2 regions of the Pseudoalteromonas sp. MT33b genome follow, and region 2 is predicted to be linked to the other one. Evidence: riboswitches for the same ligand, from Rfam matches in the RefSeq annotation. Region 2 holds a riboswitch; the other holds the start of a gene.
What was found. A riboswitch is a leader RNA that binds a small molecule or an ion and turns the genes downstream of it on or off. The one in region 2 is predicted to bind lysine.
Positions count from the first base shown of each region.

Region 1: linked by a shared signal. The riboswitch ahead of lysC (lysine-sensitive aspartokinase 3) and the one ahead of dapA (4-hydroxy-tetrahydrodipicolinate synthase) in region 2 are both predicted to bind lysine.

Region 1 is NZ_CP059831.1:2,049,366-2,057,008, forward strand. It holds gene H3302_RS09390 (hypothetical protein) at 1-93, shown strand, start outside; gene H3302_RS09395 (NAD(P)-dependent oxidoreductase) at 159-1,040, opposite strand; gene H3302_RS09400 (glutathione peroxidase) at 1,160-1,675, shown strand; gene H3302_RS09405 (2-hydroxyacid dehydrogenase) at 1,641-2,624, shown strand; gene H3302_RS09410 (sodium-dependent transporter) at 2,756-4,081, opposite strand; gene H3302_RS09415 (4'-phosphopantetheinyl transferase superfamily protein) at 4,230-4,970, shown strand; gene lysC (lysine-sensitive aspartokinase 3) at 4,947-6,326, opposite strand; lysine riboswitch at 6,408-6,580, opposite strand; gene nhaD (sodium:proton antiporter NhaD) at 6,666-7,643, opposite strand, start outside.
Region 2 is NZ_CP059831.1:222,725-230,367, reverse strand. It holds gene acnB (bifunctional aconitate hydratase 2/2-methylisocitrate dehydratase) at 1-914, opposite strand, end outside; gene H3302_RS01120 (OmpA family protein) at 1,528-2,598, opposite strand; gene H3302_RS01115 (YdiU family protein) at 3,069-4,481, opposite strand; gene H3302_RS01110 (DNA-3-methyladenine glycosylase I) at 4,490-5,185, opposite strand; lysine riboswitch at 5,368-5,563, shown strand; gene dapA (4-hydroxy-tetrahydrodipicolinate synthase) at 5,701-6,585, shown strand; gene H3302_RS01100 (2,3,4,5-tetrahydropyridine-2,6-dicarboxylate N-succinyltransferase) at 6,600-7,340, shown strand; gene H3302_RS01095 (PLP-dependent decarboxylase) at 7,340-7,643, shown strand, end outside.

The DNA.
Region 1 (7,643 bases), 1.8 Mb from region 2:
GGGGGCTCACTTAATATAGGCACTCATTGTAAAATTGCCTTTACGAGAGCTGAAAATGGGCAAAGATTAGTCTCGCAAGTTAGCTGCTATTAAAATAGTTTTTATAAGAGTTCACATGTGCCTAGCAATGCTAGGCACTTTTTATGACCAATACCCCATTACTTTTTATGCAACGCCTCAATACGTGCTAATAAACTAGAGGTATCGTATCGGCCGCCGCCTAAGGCTTGTACATCGGCATAATACTGGTCAACTGTTGCCGTCATAGGCAACGTTGCGCCGTTCGCTTTTGCCTCATCAAGAGCAATGCCTAAATCTTTACGCATCCAATCGACTGCAAAGCCAAATTCGTACTCACCTGCCCACATTGTTTTGTAGCGGTTTTCCATTTGCCATGAACCTGCGGCACCTTTAGAAATTGTTTCAATCACTTTTTCACCATCAAGGCCAGCTTGTTTAGCAAAGTGAAGTCCTTCTGCTAAGCCCTGTACTACCCCGGCAATACAAATTTGGTTCACCATTTTGCAAAGCTGACCTGAACCTACTTCACCTAATAGTTGGCTAAAACGACTAAAAGCAGCCATGACAGGTTGCACAACACCAAAGTCAGCCTCTGCGCCACCCACCATCACAGTGAGAACACCATTCTCTGCACCAGCCTGACCACCAGACACCGGGGCATCTAAAAACGCAATACCTTGTTGCTTAGCTTTAGCACCCACTTCACGAGCGACTTCTGCTGAGGTCGTTGTATGGTCAACTAAATAGCTACCGGCTTGCATGCTAGCCAGTACACCATTTTCGCCGTACACCACTGAGCGTAAATCATCGTCGTTACCAACACACATAAACACAATGTCAGCGTCTTTTGCCGCTTCTTTTGGCGTTTCGCTGTAGTGACCTTGATATTCTGATACCCACTTTTGTGCTTTTGCTGTTGTGCGGTTATAAACAGTCACGTGATGACCTGCGTTAGCAAGATGACCCGCCATAGGGTAACCCATGACACCTAATCCGATGAAGGCGACTTTCATTGACATAAAACTGACCTATTTGAGTGATAAATTAGTAACAATTTCATTATCTCAATCGAATAACTAAAAAGCGAATGAAAAAGCGTTCATTAATTTTAAGTAAGTTAAAAACACACAGGTAAAACATGGATAGTATATATCGTTTTAATGCCCAGCTTGCGTCTGGTGAAAATTTTAGCCTTGCGTCGCTACAAGGCAAAACCACTCTTATTGTTAACATTGCCAGTAAATGTAATTTTTCGATGCAAATGGCAAGTCTCGAAAAACTTTACAACACATATAAAGACCATAATTTTACTGTGCTGGGTTTTGCCTGTAACCAATTTGGTCATAATGAGCCACTCGAAGGTGGAGAATTATTAGCGTATTACCAGCAACACTTTAATGTAAGCTTTCCTCTTTTTAATAAAGTGCTCGTTAATGGGCCTGAGGCGCATCCGTTATTTAATTATTTAAAATGCCATACACGTGGAATTGCGCAAAACCGCGCAATTAAATGGAATTTCACCAAATTTCTTATAAACTCAGAAGGTCAACTCATTGCACGGTACGCCCCGCGTACCAAACCTGAAACCCTCAAAATGGTGATAGAGAGTAATTTAAATGATAAAGCTGGCCTTATTCAGTGCGCAAAAATATGAGAAACCCTTCTTTGACAATAACTCAACTAATTACAGTGAGTCTGTTTCTCTGAGCTTCATTGAGCAATCACTGAATATAACAACCGCACCATTAAGCAAAGGTTTTGATGCTGTATGCGTGTTTGTTAACGATACCGTTGATAAACACGTCATTTCTGCTTTAGCGAACGATGGTGTTAAAGCCATTTTATTACGCTGTGCTGGCTTTAATAATGTTGACCTTGAAGCCGCCAAAGAGCATGGAATAAAAGTTTGCCGCGTACCCGCTTACAGCCCAGAAGCAGTTGCAGAGCATTGTATTGCGCTCATGTTGACACTTAATCGCAAAACACATAAAGCATTTAATCGCGTTCGCGAAGGCAACTTTGATTTAAATGGCTTACTCGGCTTTAACCTATTTAAAAAAACCATTGGCATTATTGGCTGTGGTAAAATTGGCTTAGCACTGGTAAATATTTTAAATGGTTTTGGCGCTAACGTTTTAGTGTGTGATCCTAAAGTAAAAGCAGGGCCATTTACGCTATGTGACTTAGATACCCTACTCACGCAAAGTGATGTCATTTCTTTGCACTGTCCACTAAATGAGCATACCCATCACTTAATTAATGAAGCTGCATTTGAAAAAATGAAAGAAGGTGTCATGCTAATCAACACCTCACGCGGTGCGCTACTAGACAGTAAAGCCTGTATCAATGCGCTAAAATCAAAAAAAATTGGCTATCTGGGGCTTGATGTTTACGAACAAGAATCAGAACTGTTCTTTAAAGATCACCGTGAAGAAATTATGCAGGATGACATTTTTTCTCGCTTAGTCAGTTTCCCAAACGTACTTGTTACAGGTCACCAAGGTTTTTTCACTCAAGAAGCCCTTAACGAAATAGCTTGCACCACACTGCAAAGTGCTAATGAGTTAAGCCAAGGCTTGCCACTGACTAATGAAGTTATTTAAATGCGCTTAACTCTATGCGCTTAAAATAGTTCTATGCTCTTAAAATAACTCTATGCACTTAAACAATAAGGGCGTAAGGTTTGCGCCCTACGCCTTTTAAACAAGTGACTCTCGAATTAAAGCTGATAGTTTTATTTCAACAGCGCCACATTCACGAACACTGCGGTCATCAGTAACGGACACACAAAACGAATGTACTGAGCGAACCAATAATGTGGGCCACTCGCCACTTGGTGTAATTTGTTACCACGTTTCCATAACCAACCTACAGTAATGAAATAAAACAGCCCCATCAGCGGTAATTGGTATTGTGTTAATACCATAATCACTAAGCCAAATAACCAATCAAAGTTAAGAATGATCAAAGATGAAGCAACAAACACAACTAAGGTTACAAATAACGTGGCTTGTTTACGCTCAATGCTGTGATTTTCAACTAAAAATGCGACAGGAATTTCAGTTGATGAAATAGTTGAGGTCACCGATGCAATCGACATCAACACAAAAAACAACAAGCCAACCAGTAAGCCTACTTGCCCCATAGTGCTAAAAAGCTCAGGTAATATTGCAAAAATTAATTGCCCCTCACCGACTAGCTTACCATTACTGAATACCTCAACGCCGTTGTGCTGAGCAACAAAAATGGCAGGAATAATTAATAACCCTGCTAAAAATGCCACCCCCGTATCAAGCAATGCAACCGTGCCTGTTAGTTTTGGTAAGTTGGCGTCTGGCTTTAAATATGAGCCATATACCATCATACACCCCACACCTAACGACAATGAAAAGAACGCTTGCCCCATCGCGGCAATAATTAAGTTTGCATCGAAAATTTGACTAAAATCAGGCACTAAATAAGCAGCAAAGCCATCCATTGCGCCATCAAGGGTGGCAATATAAGCAATTAAAGCCACCAGCAACACTAACAATAGTGGCATTAAGCGGCGTGACCAGGTCTCGATACCCGATTTAACCCCTTTTAAAATAATACTGGCTGTTAAGATAAGCATGAGTGGCGTAAACACAAAATTGCGCGCCATTGAATCACTGTGTAAAAAGTCACTGAGCTTAGCTAAACCAAAAAAGCTAGCGATTGGTTCAAGCGCATATGCAAGCATCCAACCTGCAACAATCGAATAAAAACTTAGCATCACAATGGCGCCAAATAGGCCTATGTAACCCGCTGCGGCACCGACTTTTGGCGAGGTATCTTGCCATGCACTTGATAACGCTTTAACAGGATTTGCTTGCGCTTGATGACCTAAATACAGTTCGGTGTACAAGGCTGGAAGCGCTAATAAGAAAATAACAATAAAATAAACAAGTAAAAATGCACCGCCGCCATGGTTTGCCGCTTGCGTTGGGAAACCCCAAATATTACCTAAACCTACTGCCGCACCAGAAGCGGCGAGAACAAAACCAATACGACTTTGGAAGCCGTCACGAACTTGTGCCATACATCTACATTTCTGTTATTATTTTTCCTCATTAAACCATAATTACAGTCAACTGCGTAAACAATTTGCGTTTGTGTGTGCCTGCAACCGTGCATTTGCTGTAAAAATAAACAAATCTAATTCTGAGTATATGCGAAAGCCGCAAACCATGAGCAGTCACTATTTTTCTAACACTTTAAAAATTGATTCAGCAGTAAGTTCAGCTGATAAACAAATCGTACTTGTGGATGCTTCACATATCGATATTAGTGCCCTGCCGGTTAGTAAATTACTCAGCCAGTTTGAGCAAAGCGTACTTGCAAAGCGCAAAGTACAAGCAGCAAAACAAGAGTACATTGCCACACGGTTAACACTTAAGTATTTATTAAAGCTCAGCGTTCCAGCATTTAAAAACACACCTCTTTGCGACATTTCAAGCCAATTTGATGACGCAGACAGCAAGCTTAAACTACACACGCCTGAGGGTGAGCCCATTTGGGCCTGTTTATCGCATTCGCGTGGTTTTATCGGCGCAGCACTCAACCCTGAGCAACATAAATTTGGTTTCGATATTGAACACTACACAAAAACACGCCCCTTTGTAAAACTTGCCAAACACTTTTATCACCAAGAAGAAGTCAACCTAATTAGCGCCTTTAACGATATAAACGAGCAAGCTGGGTGTTTTTTTAGAATTTGGACACTCAAAGAAGCGTTGGCCAAAGCAACTGCACAGCCTATCGCTAAGCTCTTGAGCCCAAATGTGTTTGAGGAAATTGAAAAACATAGCTTGACCGCATCAAGCCGAACCGTAAATGATTTTGATATTAGCGTGGTGGCACAAAAAAGCACTGACTGGCAGTGCTCTTTTATGACATTTGACGACTTACGCCGCGTTTTGGCTTTCTAATAAACGACTATGAATAGCTTGAACAACAAGGTCAGACTCACTCTGCTCAACTAAAAAGCACAGGTTATGTTTACTTGCACCATGGCAGATTAAGCGAATATTAAAATCACTCAATACCTGCATTAAGTTAGTTTCTTGCTGACGTAATTGAATTTCTGAACCAATTAATGCTACCAACGTTAAGTTATTCTCAACCGATACATGACAAAACTCAGAGAGTTTATCTAAACAGGCTTGATCAAGCTCTGGGCGTGATGCGTTAGGTGCGTTATCTAAGGTAATTGCCACACTGATTTCAGAGGTTGTTACTAAATCAACCGAGATATTAAACTCACTTAAAATAGTGAAAACACGCGCTAAGAAACCACTGGCTAAAAGCATTTCTGGGCTTTTAACCGTTAAAAGAATTTGGTTTTTACGCTGTGTGACTGCTCGAATACCAGGCTGCTCTGACTTTTCTTTTTCAATCCATGTGCCCCCTAATTGCGGTTCACGGCTTGAGCCAACAAACACGCTAATATGGCTGCGACTTGCCGGTAAAATAGTCGCGGGGTGCAATACTTTTGCCCCAAAGGTTGCCATTTCAGCGGCTTCGTCAAAGCTTAGTCGAGCAATAGGCGTGGCTTTTACACATAAACGCGGATCTGTACTGAAAATACCCACTACATCAGTCCAAATATGCACACTTTTAGCGTTAATTGCTTCTGCAAGCAATGCCGCGCTGTAGTCAGAACCACCACGGCCTAACGTGGTTGTTTGGTTATGCTCATCACTGCCAATAAAGCCTTGGGTTACCACAACTTGTTCTGCTAATAAGGGCACTAAATGTTTTTGCGCTGCCGCGGCTGTTGCAGCAATGTTTGGGGTAGCTTTTGCAAATTGACTATCTGTTTTTAAGACTTTACGCACATCAAATCGCACAGCATCTAAGCCCTGACCACGCAGTACTTGAGTAAATAAATAAGATGACAGGCGCTCACCAAAGCTCAGCAGTTCATCTTGCTCAGCGGCCGATTTAGCCCCTGCTGCTGCAAGCGTTTGAAATGCTTTTAAGGTTTCATCAAAGCCATGAGCTAAATCAGCATCCAGCGACAGCTCGGCTAAAATATTTTCTTGAATAGCAATAACACCTGTGATGTGTTCATCGCGCTGTGCTGCGCTTAAATCACCTTTACACAGTGCAACTAAATGATTGGTTACGCCCGCACTTGCACTCACTGCAACAACGCGTACTTGATTATCTGCACAGACAATTTCTGCACAACGACTCATGGCGTCAAAGTTAGCTACACTGGTGCCACCAAATTTTGCAACTACATAATCTGATTTCGAGTTGGCGGCTAATTGGGTATTCATGTCGTCTCCTTTTGTGGGTAACAATCCACATTAATTCAAGAAGAACTCGGCAAGGGGTGCTTTGATAAAAAAGAGTAGTCCACTGCCAGAAGCTCTCCACCTAGTTTGGTGACAGTTTTGAGGATTCAGCCCCATAAACCGAAAAATAACCGCGACGACCGATTACTTTCCTCGGCGAGTACTTCCCTCTTTAATGGTCATTGGCAATCGTCACCTCACATTAAATACCTAAGTATCGCACCTCTTCTGAATGTTAAGTTAACACCTGGTTAAAATAACAAAGCCTGCTATAAAAAGCAGGCTTTGAAACTTATCGTTTAGACGTCTAGCTGTCAAGTATTAAATAAAACTTCCCGCTAGGTATGAGCCATAATAACCCGTTGTATAAGCTATTAATAAATACAGCGACATTTTTAAATAACTCATAAACGTTAATGCTTTTACTTTACTCATTGCGATAATACCCGCTGCAGAGCCGATAATAAGCATTGAGCCTCCGACACCTGTCGCATAGGTAAACGATAACCATTGCTGAGGGCTCATGACAATATCGGCTTTCAGTAATGCAGCCGTTAGCGGCACGTTATCAACCGCAGCCGACAACAAGCCCATTAAGTAGTTTGCATACTCAGGCGCCATAAGCTCATATAAGTGCGTAAATTTAGACAGCATACCCACTTCTTTAAGCGCACCTACGAGTAGCAATACCCCCACGAAGAATAAGAGCGTGTCGTATTCAATTTCACGAATATAATCAATAATTTTTTTGTTAACGTCTTTCTTGCGCATTAAAAATTGCGCCACTAAAAACATTAACGACAAACCAAATAAAAAGGTTAATAGTGGTGGCACACTATAAAGCACACTGAGTGTTAGGGTTGCGATAATCGTCGAGAAAAAGATCACCGCAATGGTGATGTCGGTCTTTTCTATGCGGCGGGCAGCTTGTTTTTCGAATACGACATTCCCTGACATCCCCGTAGATAGCATAACAGCCAATAGCGCCACACTTGCAAGTGAAGGCACAATAAGCAATAACAAGTTACCGATGGTGACTTTCTCATCAAGGAAAATCATTAAGGTCGTTACATCACCCGTAATAAGTGATACCCCACCAGAGTTCACACTGAATACAATGAGGGTCGCGTATTTTATTAATTTTTTAGGATCAAGCTTTAGCGACATCACTACTGCAAGCGAAATTAATGTTGCTGTGATATTGTCGGAAATAGAAGAAAACAAAAACGCAAAACCACCAATCAAAAACATCAGCTTTCGTTCGCTGATTTGATTTGGCATAATTTTGTGAACAATATT
Region 2 (7,643 bases):
TCACCCATGTTTAGTTCATCAACAGGTAATTCGATTGGTAATGCACCAGAATCTTCCATCGTGTTGAAGAAAATAGGCGCGATTTTACCGCCTAGACATACACCACCAACACGCTTGTTAGGTACGTGAGGGATATCATCACCCATGAACCAAAGCACTGAGTTAGTTGCAGATTTACGCGATGAACCCGTACCAACTACATCACCAACATACGCGAGCGGTAACCCTTTCGTTTTAAGCTCTTCTAGTTGTGAAATTGGACCAACTTCACCAGGCTTGTCTGGGTTGATACCGTCACGCTCGTTTTTAAGCATAGCTAAAGCGTGCAGTGGGATATCTGGACGAGACCATGCATCAGGTGCAGGTGAAAGATCATCAGTGTTTGTCTCACCCGTTACTTTGAAAACAGTAACAGAGATTTTTTCAGCAACGGCTGGTTTATTTACAAACCATTCTGCATTTGCCCAAGACTCGATAACTTGTTTCGCGAATTCGTTACCAGCCTTCGCTTTTTCTTCTACGTCGTAGAAAGCATCGAACATTAATAATGTGTTTGATAAACCTTTAACGATAATTGGCGCTAACGCTTCGTCGTCTAAAAGTTCAATCATAGGTGCGATGTTGTAACCACCTAACATGGTTCCTAATAGCTCAGCCGCTTTTTCTTTTGATACTAATGGTGAGCTTGTTTCACCTTTTGCTACTGCCGCTAAAAAGCCAGCTTTGATGTATGCAGCATCGTCTACGCCTGGTGGTACACGATTAACAAGAAGATCAACGATAAACTCTTCTTCACCTGCAGGTGGGTTTTTAATTAGTTCAATAAGATCAGCCGTTTGCTGAGCATCTAGTGGCGCTGGTACGATACCTAACGCGGCACGTTCTTCTACGTGTTTACGATATTCTTGTAGCACAATATTGCCCTCTTGGTGACGTGAGAGTACTCGGTAGTATTAAACTAAATACAATCATTACCCAGTACTTATAGTATTCTGACGGTTAATTATAAAGCTTTTAAGTATAGATGAAAATCCATGCTGCGGTTAGGCACTTTATATTCACTATAAATAACATGAATAGTGGTAGAAAAAAAAGCTATTCAAATGAATATTTATTAACTAAGAATCATTCCTATCTGCTTTAGCGGTCATTAACAGTGCGTTTAACCCTATTCGCTTTATTAAGCGCATTATTTAAAGGCAAGAAAATCTCGATAATAACAAGACAAAATTTTGTCTTTTAGCTGCTTTTAGCAATTGCTCCTGCATCGCTCTACCAGCTCAATCAATACAGTCGTAAATCAGACATTTTTAACGCAGGTAGCGACTGGTTTAATCACTCAAAATGATTGGTATTAACGCAGCTAGCGACAAATTTAGCACCTCACAATAGTTAAGCGTTATTGTGAACTGGGGTAGGTATTTTTGCAGATTGGCTTAACGACTTATCCTTATGAGCACACTATTTTAACCATAAAAAAACCCAGCACTTGGCTGGGTTTTTAAAATTAGTCGCAAAGGTTAATTATTAACGCTCTACTTTTACACGCTCAATAACGCTTACGTGTGCTTCTACACGACGGTTTTCAGCATGTGCTTCAGCTGTATTAGCTGGGTTTTTAAGGCGCTCTTCACCTAAACCAACAGTCGTTAGACGCTCTGCATCGATACCATCTTCAATAAGTTTCTTAGCAACGGCATCAGCACGTTTCTTAGATAACCACTTGTTGTAGTCAGCTTTACCTACAGATGAAGTGTGACCTTCAAGTAGTACTTTAGTGCCTGGGTGCTCTTTTAAGAAAGCAGCAGCTTTAGCGATGTCATCTAAGTACTGTTGAGACACTTTAGATGTGTTGTTAGGGAACGTGATTAGTAAGCTCTTCGTTACTTCACGGTCTTCATATAATGTACAACCCGTGCCGTCAACTGCATCAGTCATCGGTGTGTTAGCACATTGGTCGTCAGCATCAGGGATGTTATCACCATCGCTGTCTACAGGCTCAACAGCAACAGGAACAACTGTTGGAGCTGGCTCAACTGGCTCAGCTGAAGATTCTTGAGCACCAAAAATGTAGCTTAAGCCTAATTTAGCGCCTACATCTGTATAACCACGGTCAAGACCTTGGTATAGAGACGTTTCAGCGTTAAATGCGAAATTGTCAGTGAAGTAATGTTGGTAACCAGCACCTAGGTTAGCGAACATTAGGTCTTCGTCAACTGCATCAAGGTTTTTCAAACCGAAGATACCGTAGAATGGGCCACCACCGAAGTGATATAAACCATCGATACCGTAACGCTTACCGCTTTCTGAACCGCTCATAGTCGTGCCGTCGTTCAGAGCTACGCTGTAATCAAAATCCATATCAGCATACTCAAGACGAGCGCTCCAATAATCGCTGAAGCGATAACCTAGCTCTAAACCCCAACCTGTAGAGTCATCAACATCTAGGCCACCTGGCGCGAAATCGCGAACATTTTCCCAAGACGCATCATAGTAGTCGCCAAATGCACCGATATAAAAACCTTGTTTTTCGGCTGCGAAGCTTGATGCACTAGTTGCAGCTAATGCTAAAGCAATAGTAAGTGATTTTAATTTCATTGTTTCCTTCCCATTTTCACAATTAAAATTGTAGCTAAGTCATCCCAGCTCAATCAGTTTAAACAGAGTAGTCGACTAATAGTTAATCAAAACTTAACACACTCGGTACAGAACAAATATCTTGCCGAGTAATTTCAGTCAATTACCCATAATAATAGGTTATCTAAATAACTTTGCATAACAATGCCTTTAGATCGCTTTGTTAAAATCAGACAAAAGCTGCTTTTTCCGCCTAATTTACTGACCTCAAAACCGATTAAAGTCCATTCCCAATTACACTATTATATTGGTTATTTTTAAATCAACAAGTTGAAAGCAACTTTATTTGTAAATATTCGTTAAAAAGCAAAACTTTAGTGCTATTTTATTGATATAAATCATATCACTGGCAGCTACCTTGCTCAATCGGCGAACACTTAGATTTTAAAAAATGAGCATTTACAGCTGCAATATATTGTTCAACATCGCCCTTAAGTACCACAAAAAGTCTGGTAATGACTATCCCCATCATGAGGGGGCTGGTACCACGCTGCTAATCGCTCTTCATAGCTATACGGGTTTTCTAAGACTTTCAACAACTCACCTATCGATGAACTCGTGCCCGTTTGCTCATATTCAGTCAAGATCATTTCAATATTATGATTACGTGGAATGACTGCAGGATTAACAGCGCGCATCACTCCGCAACTTTCACCCGAAATTCTTAACCGCCATTTACAAAGCCATTCTTTTAAACTACCCGGGAGCGGGAAATCTGTTCGTAATGACTCTGTCAGCGCATTAAATGTGTTCGTGTAATCAAGTTTATGTTGTTTCATCAAAGTGAGTAACTCTGAAACTAATGCTTGATCGCCTGCCTGCTCGCCATCTAAACCTAACTTTAGTCGCCACATGGTATCAAATGCCGTGTTAAACTTAGCAGCAAAGCCATTTATAATCGCTGATAATTCACTGAGCGCACGTTCCTCATCTTTAAAAAGCGGTAATAAGCTTTCTGCAAGACGCGCGCAATTCCAATTTGCAATAGTTGGTTGATTACCAAAAGCATAACGTCCTTGGTGGTCAATAGAGCTAAAAACTGTTTCTAAATCAAACTGATTCATCATTGCACACGGGCCATAATCAATGGTTTCACCACTAATTAATGTGTTATCTGTGTTCATCACACCATGAATAAACCCAATTCGCATCCAGCCCACAACAAGCTCAATCTGCTTATCGATTACCGCCGCTAAAAAGTCTGTAATACGCTGCTCACCTTCACTTTTAATATCAGGAAAATGACAACTAATTGCGTATTCAACTAACTTTTCAAGTCCTTCAATATCACCCTGAGTTGCTAAATATTGAAATGAACCAACACGGATATGGCTATTCGCGACACGCGTTACAACGGCACCGGGTCGTGGGGGTTGTCGGTAAACAGTTTCTCCAGTCGTTACAACAGCAAGGCAACGGGTAGTTGCAATATCTAAGGCCGCCAAGGCTTCACTCATGATATATTCACGTATGGCAGGGCCTAGTGCACAACGACCATCTCCCCCACGCGAAAAAACCGTTGCACCTGCACCTTTTAATTGCAAATCCCATAATGCGCCATGTTTATCTTCAATGGCACCAAGCAAGTGCGCACGACCATCCCCCAAACGCGGCGAAAAATGACCGAATTGATGACCCGAATAGCCAAGCGCCACAGGCTTTACAGCGTTATCTACCTCTGAGCCACTTAAACGTTTTGCTAAAAACTCAGGGTCAGTGCTAATGTCAAACTCGCGGGCTAAATTAGCATTAAATAGCAATAAGTTCGGGTCAGAAACCGCTGTTGGGGTGTCTTCAATTGCTAACAGATCACTAATGTCTGTATATCGGGTGTGCAGTTTCATATTATTCCTTAGGGTGTTGCAATGCCTACTCGGTTATCACCCACTCCATAAGCAACTAATTGACTCAGTGCTTGCAGGCTATAACCACTTTGCTGCTGTAGTTCATTGAAAAAGTTCTGCGCCGCTTGCTGTGATTTTTTGGTCTGCAATCCCCCATCAATGAGCTGATGAGCACGAAGATAACTTTCCACATCTCGCGAGAGCAAAAAGGTATCTTTTCCCATCGCGCGCAACGCATAAGGGCCGGTGTTCCCGCCTAAGCGTGCGCCATGCTTCTTCAAGTAAGCCCATAAACCAATAATGTTGTCGCTGGGCCACTGTGCAATAAATTGGCTAAAGCTTGCATTTTTTTCAGCGACTTCATGGATCATGTAAGCATTTTCAGGAATTGTTTGCACTTTTTTGAAATTGCGAATAATTCGCTCATCCATCGCTTTTTGTTCGAGCATATCAGGTGGCATCATCAATAGTTTTTCGACGCTAAAGTCCCAAAATACTTCACGAAACCCCGCCCATTTATTATTGATTACAGACCAATAGAATCCACTTTGAAATACCTTACGAGTGAACTCCTCCAACCATAAATCATCCGCTATGTTAGCAATATCAGCATCATCGAGCGGGTTTGATAACAGTGCATGCAGCATTTCTTCACTGCCTTTTCTTTTAACGGCTCGTTGATAAATGTCGGTAAACTTTTCCATCATTCTTCCAATTCGTCTGCTTCGTTCTAAGTGTACGTAAAAACGAAGTTATACGTAACCCGATTGCTTAATTGGTCAATAAAAAACAAATCCACCGCCTTGACACCTAGAAGGCTAAAATGCTTTAATCAGCGCCAATACCCTATTTCATTATGTTGGCTTTAACGTTAAAGCGAGCATAAAGGGCTGGAAGAGGTGCGTTATTCAGGTAGCGTATGGGAAGAGCACAGACTCTGTTGATCATACGTGAGGGGAAATTAACGCCGAGAAGTAACACCGTTTGTGAGGTGCTTATTTCGGGCGACTGGGCTGAATCCCAGCGACTGTCACCAACAATAGCAATGCTATTGATAAGTTTGGTGGAGAGCTTCTGGTCTTAGTATAATAAGGCCGTCGCGTCTTTATTATTTTAAGCCCATTCGCTCTTCGAATTATACCTTGTTCGAATGACGACATGCGGCTCCATTCAATTGTTTCCGCACTGACTCTTCGAATACCTTATAAGTTCGTGAGAGATGATCAACAATTTTGATTTAAACGACTATCCATTATGGACAGCGCTAATCACGCCATTTTCTGAATCTGGCGAGGTAGACTACATCGCCCTTGAACAGCTTGTGGCTGAACAACAAGCTGCCAACAATGGTATTTTATTGCTGGGCAGTACCGGTGAAGGGCTTGCTCTTTCACTCAAAGAACAACAAGCCATTGTTGAACACGTATGCCAGCTAACCCCTAGCGTACCGCTTATGGTTGCCGTTGGTGGTATGAACCTTAAGCAGCAAGTTGCGTGGGTCGAGTACTGTAATCAACTGCCTATTCATGGCTACTTGTTAGGTTCGCCACTGTATGCAAAGCCTGGCGTTATTGGCCAAACTCATTGGTTTGAAAGCTTACTAAATGCGAGTAAACACCCATGTATGCTATACAACGTACCTGGACGCAGTGCTGTTGAGATTTCACCTACCGCCATTAAAAACCTCGCCGATCATAAAAACCTGTGGGCACTTAAAGAAGCCAGTGGTGACATCGGCAAGTTTGAAGGCTTTAGAACGGCCTCACCTAAGCTCGCCATTTTTAGTGGTGACGATGCACTGATGCCATATTTTGCGCAAGCGGGTGCTAAAGGCTTAGTGTCAGTGGCGGCGAATGCATGGCCAAGTCAAACTCATGAGTTTGTTAAACGAAGTTTAAGCGGTCAACATCCCAATTTATTCACCGATTGGTCTAGCGCAATTCAAAGCTTATTTGCTGTCGCAAACCCAATTCCCGTAAAAGTACTGATGCACCTGCAAGGTAGAATAAACACCCCGCAATTACGTCCACCGCTGACTCATTTAGAGCTTGAGCATACAGACAGCATCACCCACGCAAACAATACAATTTTATCTTGGAACTAAAAACAGGTTTTATCATGAGCTGGTTAGCATTATTAAATAACTTAGAATCGGGCACAGTACGTGCCGCAACACAAGACGAGAATGGCAACTGGCATGCCAATATTGAAGTAAAACAAGGCATTTTAGAGGCCTTTAAAAATGGCACAAACACGGAGTTTCCTGGTGGATTTGTTGATAAACACAATTTAGCCCCTCAAGGCTTTGCCGCAGATGCAGGTGTGCGTATGGTCCCTGGCGGTAGCAGTGTTCGCCGAGGTGCGCACGTTGCTAAAGGCACGATCATTATGCCACCCGCGTATGTAAACATCGGAGCATTTATTGATGAAGGGACTATGGTCGATAGCCACGCTTTAGTAGGGTCATGTGCACAAGTGGGTAAAAATGTTCACCTGAGCGCAGCGGTTCAGTTAGGTGGCGTACTTGAACCAATTGGTGCCAGTCCTGTGGTTATTGAAGATGATGCATTTATCGGCGCAGGTTGTGTGATTGTAGAGGGCGTTGTCGTTAAAAAAGGCGCAGTGCTTGCACCGGGAGTCCGCTTATCTGCGACCATTCCAGTCTATGATTGCGTGAACGAGCGCCAATTAGAAAAAGGCGAACCAATCCCTGAGTACGCTATTGTGATCCCAGGTTCTCGCCCTGCTTCCAATGCATGGGCTCGCGAGCAAGGCCTCAGCATGTCATGTGCGCTCATCGTAAAATACCGTGACGAACAAAGTGACGCGTCATTGTTATTAGAAGAGGTTTTACGTTAATGAGCTTTTTGAGCACGCCCATCAAGCAAGCAGTTGAACAAGTTTCAGCGCACCTTGATACGCCATTTTTTATCTATGACCTTGATAAATTAACGACACATTTAAAACAACTCACAGCCCAAACCGATGTGAAACTGTGGTATGCCGTTAAGGCTAATCCCCTGTCTCGCATTATTCAGTGTTTAGACAGTGCGGGGTTTAATTTTGATGTGGCGAGTAAAGGTGAACTTGAGCAAGTACTTGCTCAAGGCATCAATAGCGAGCGCGTGCTCAACACAGGGCCAGCAAAGAGCCCTGCACAAA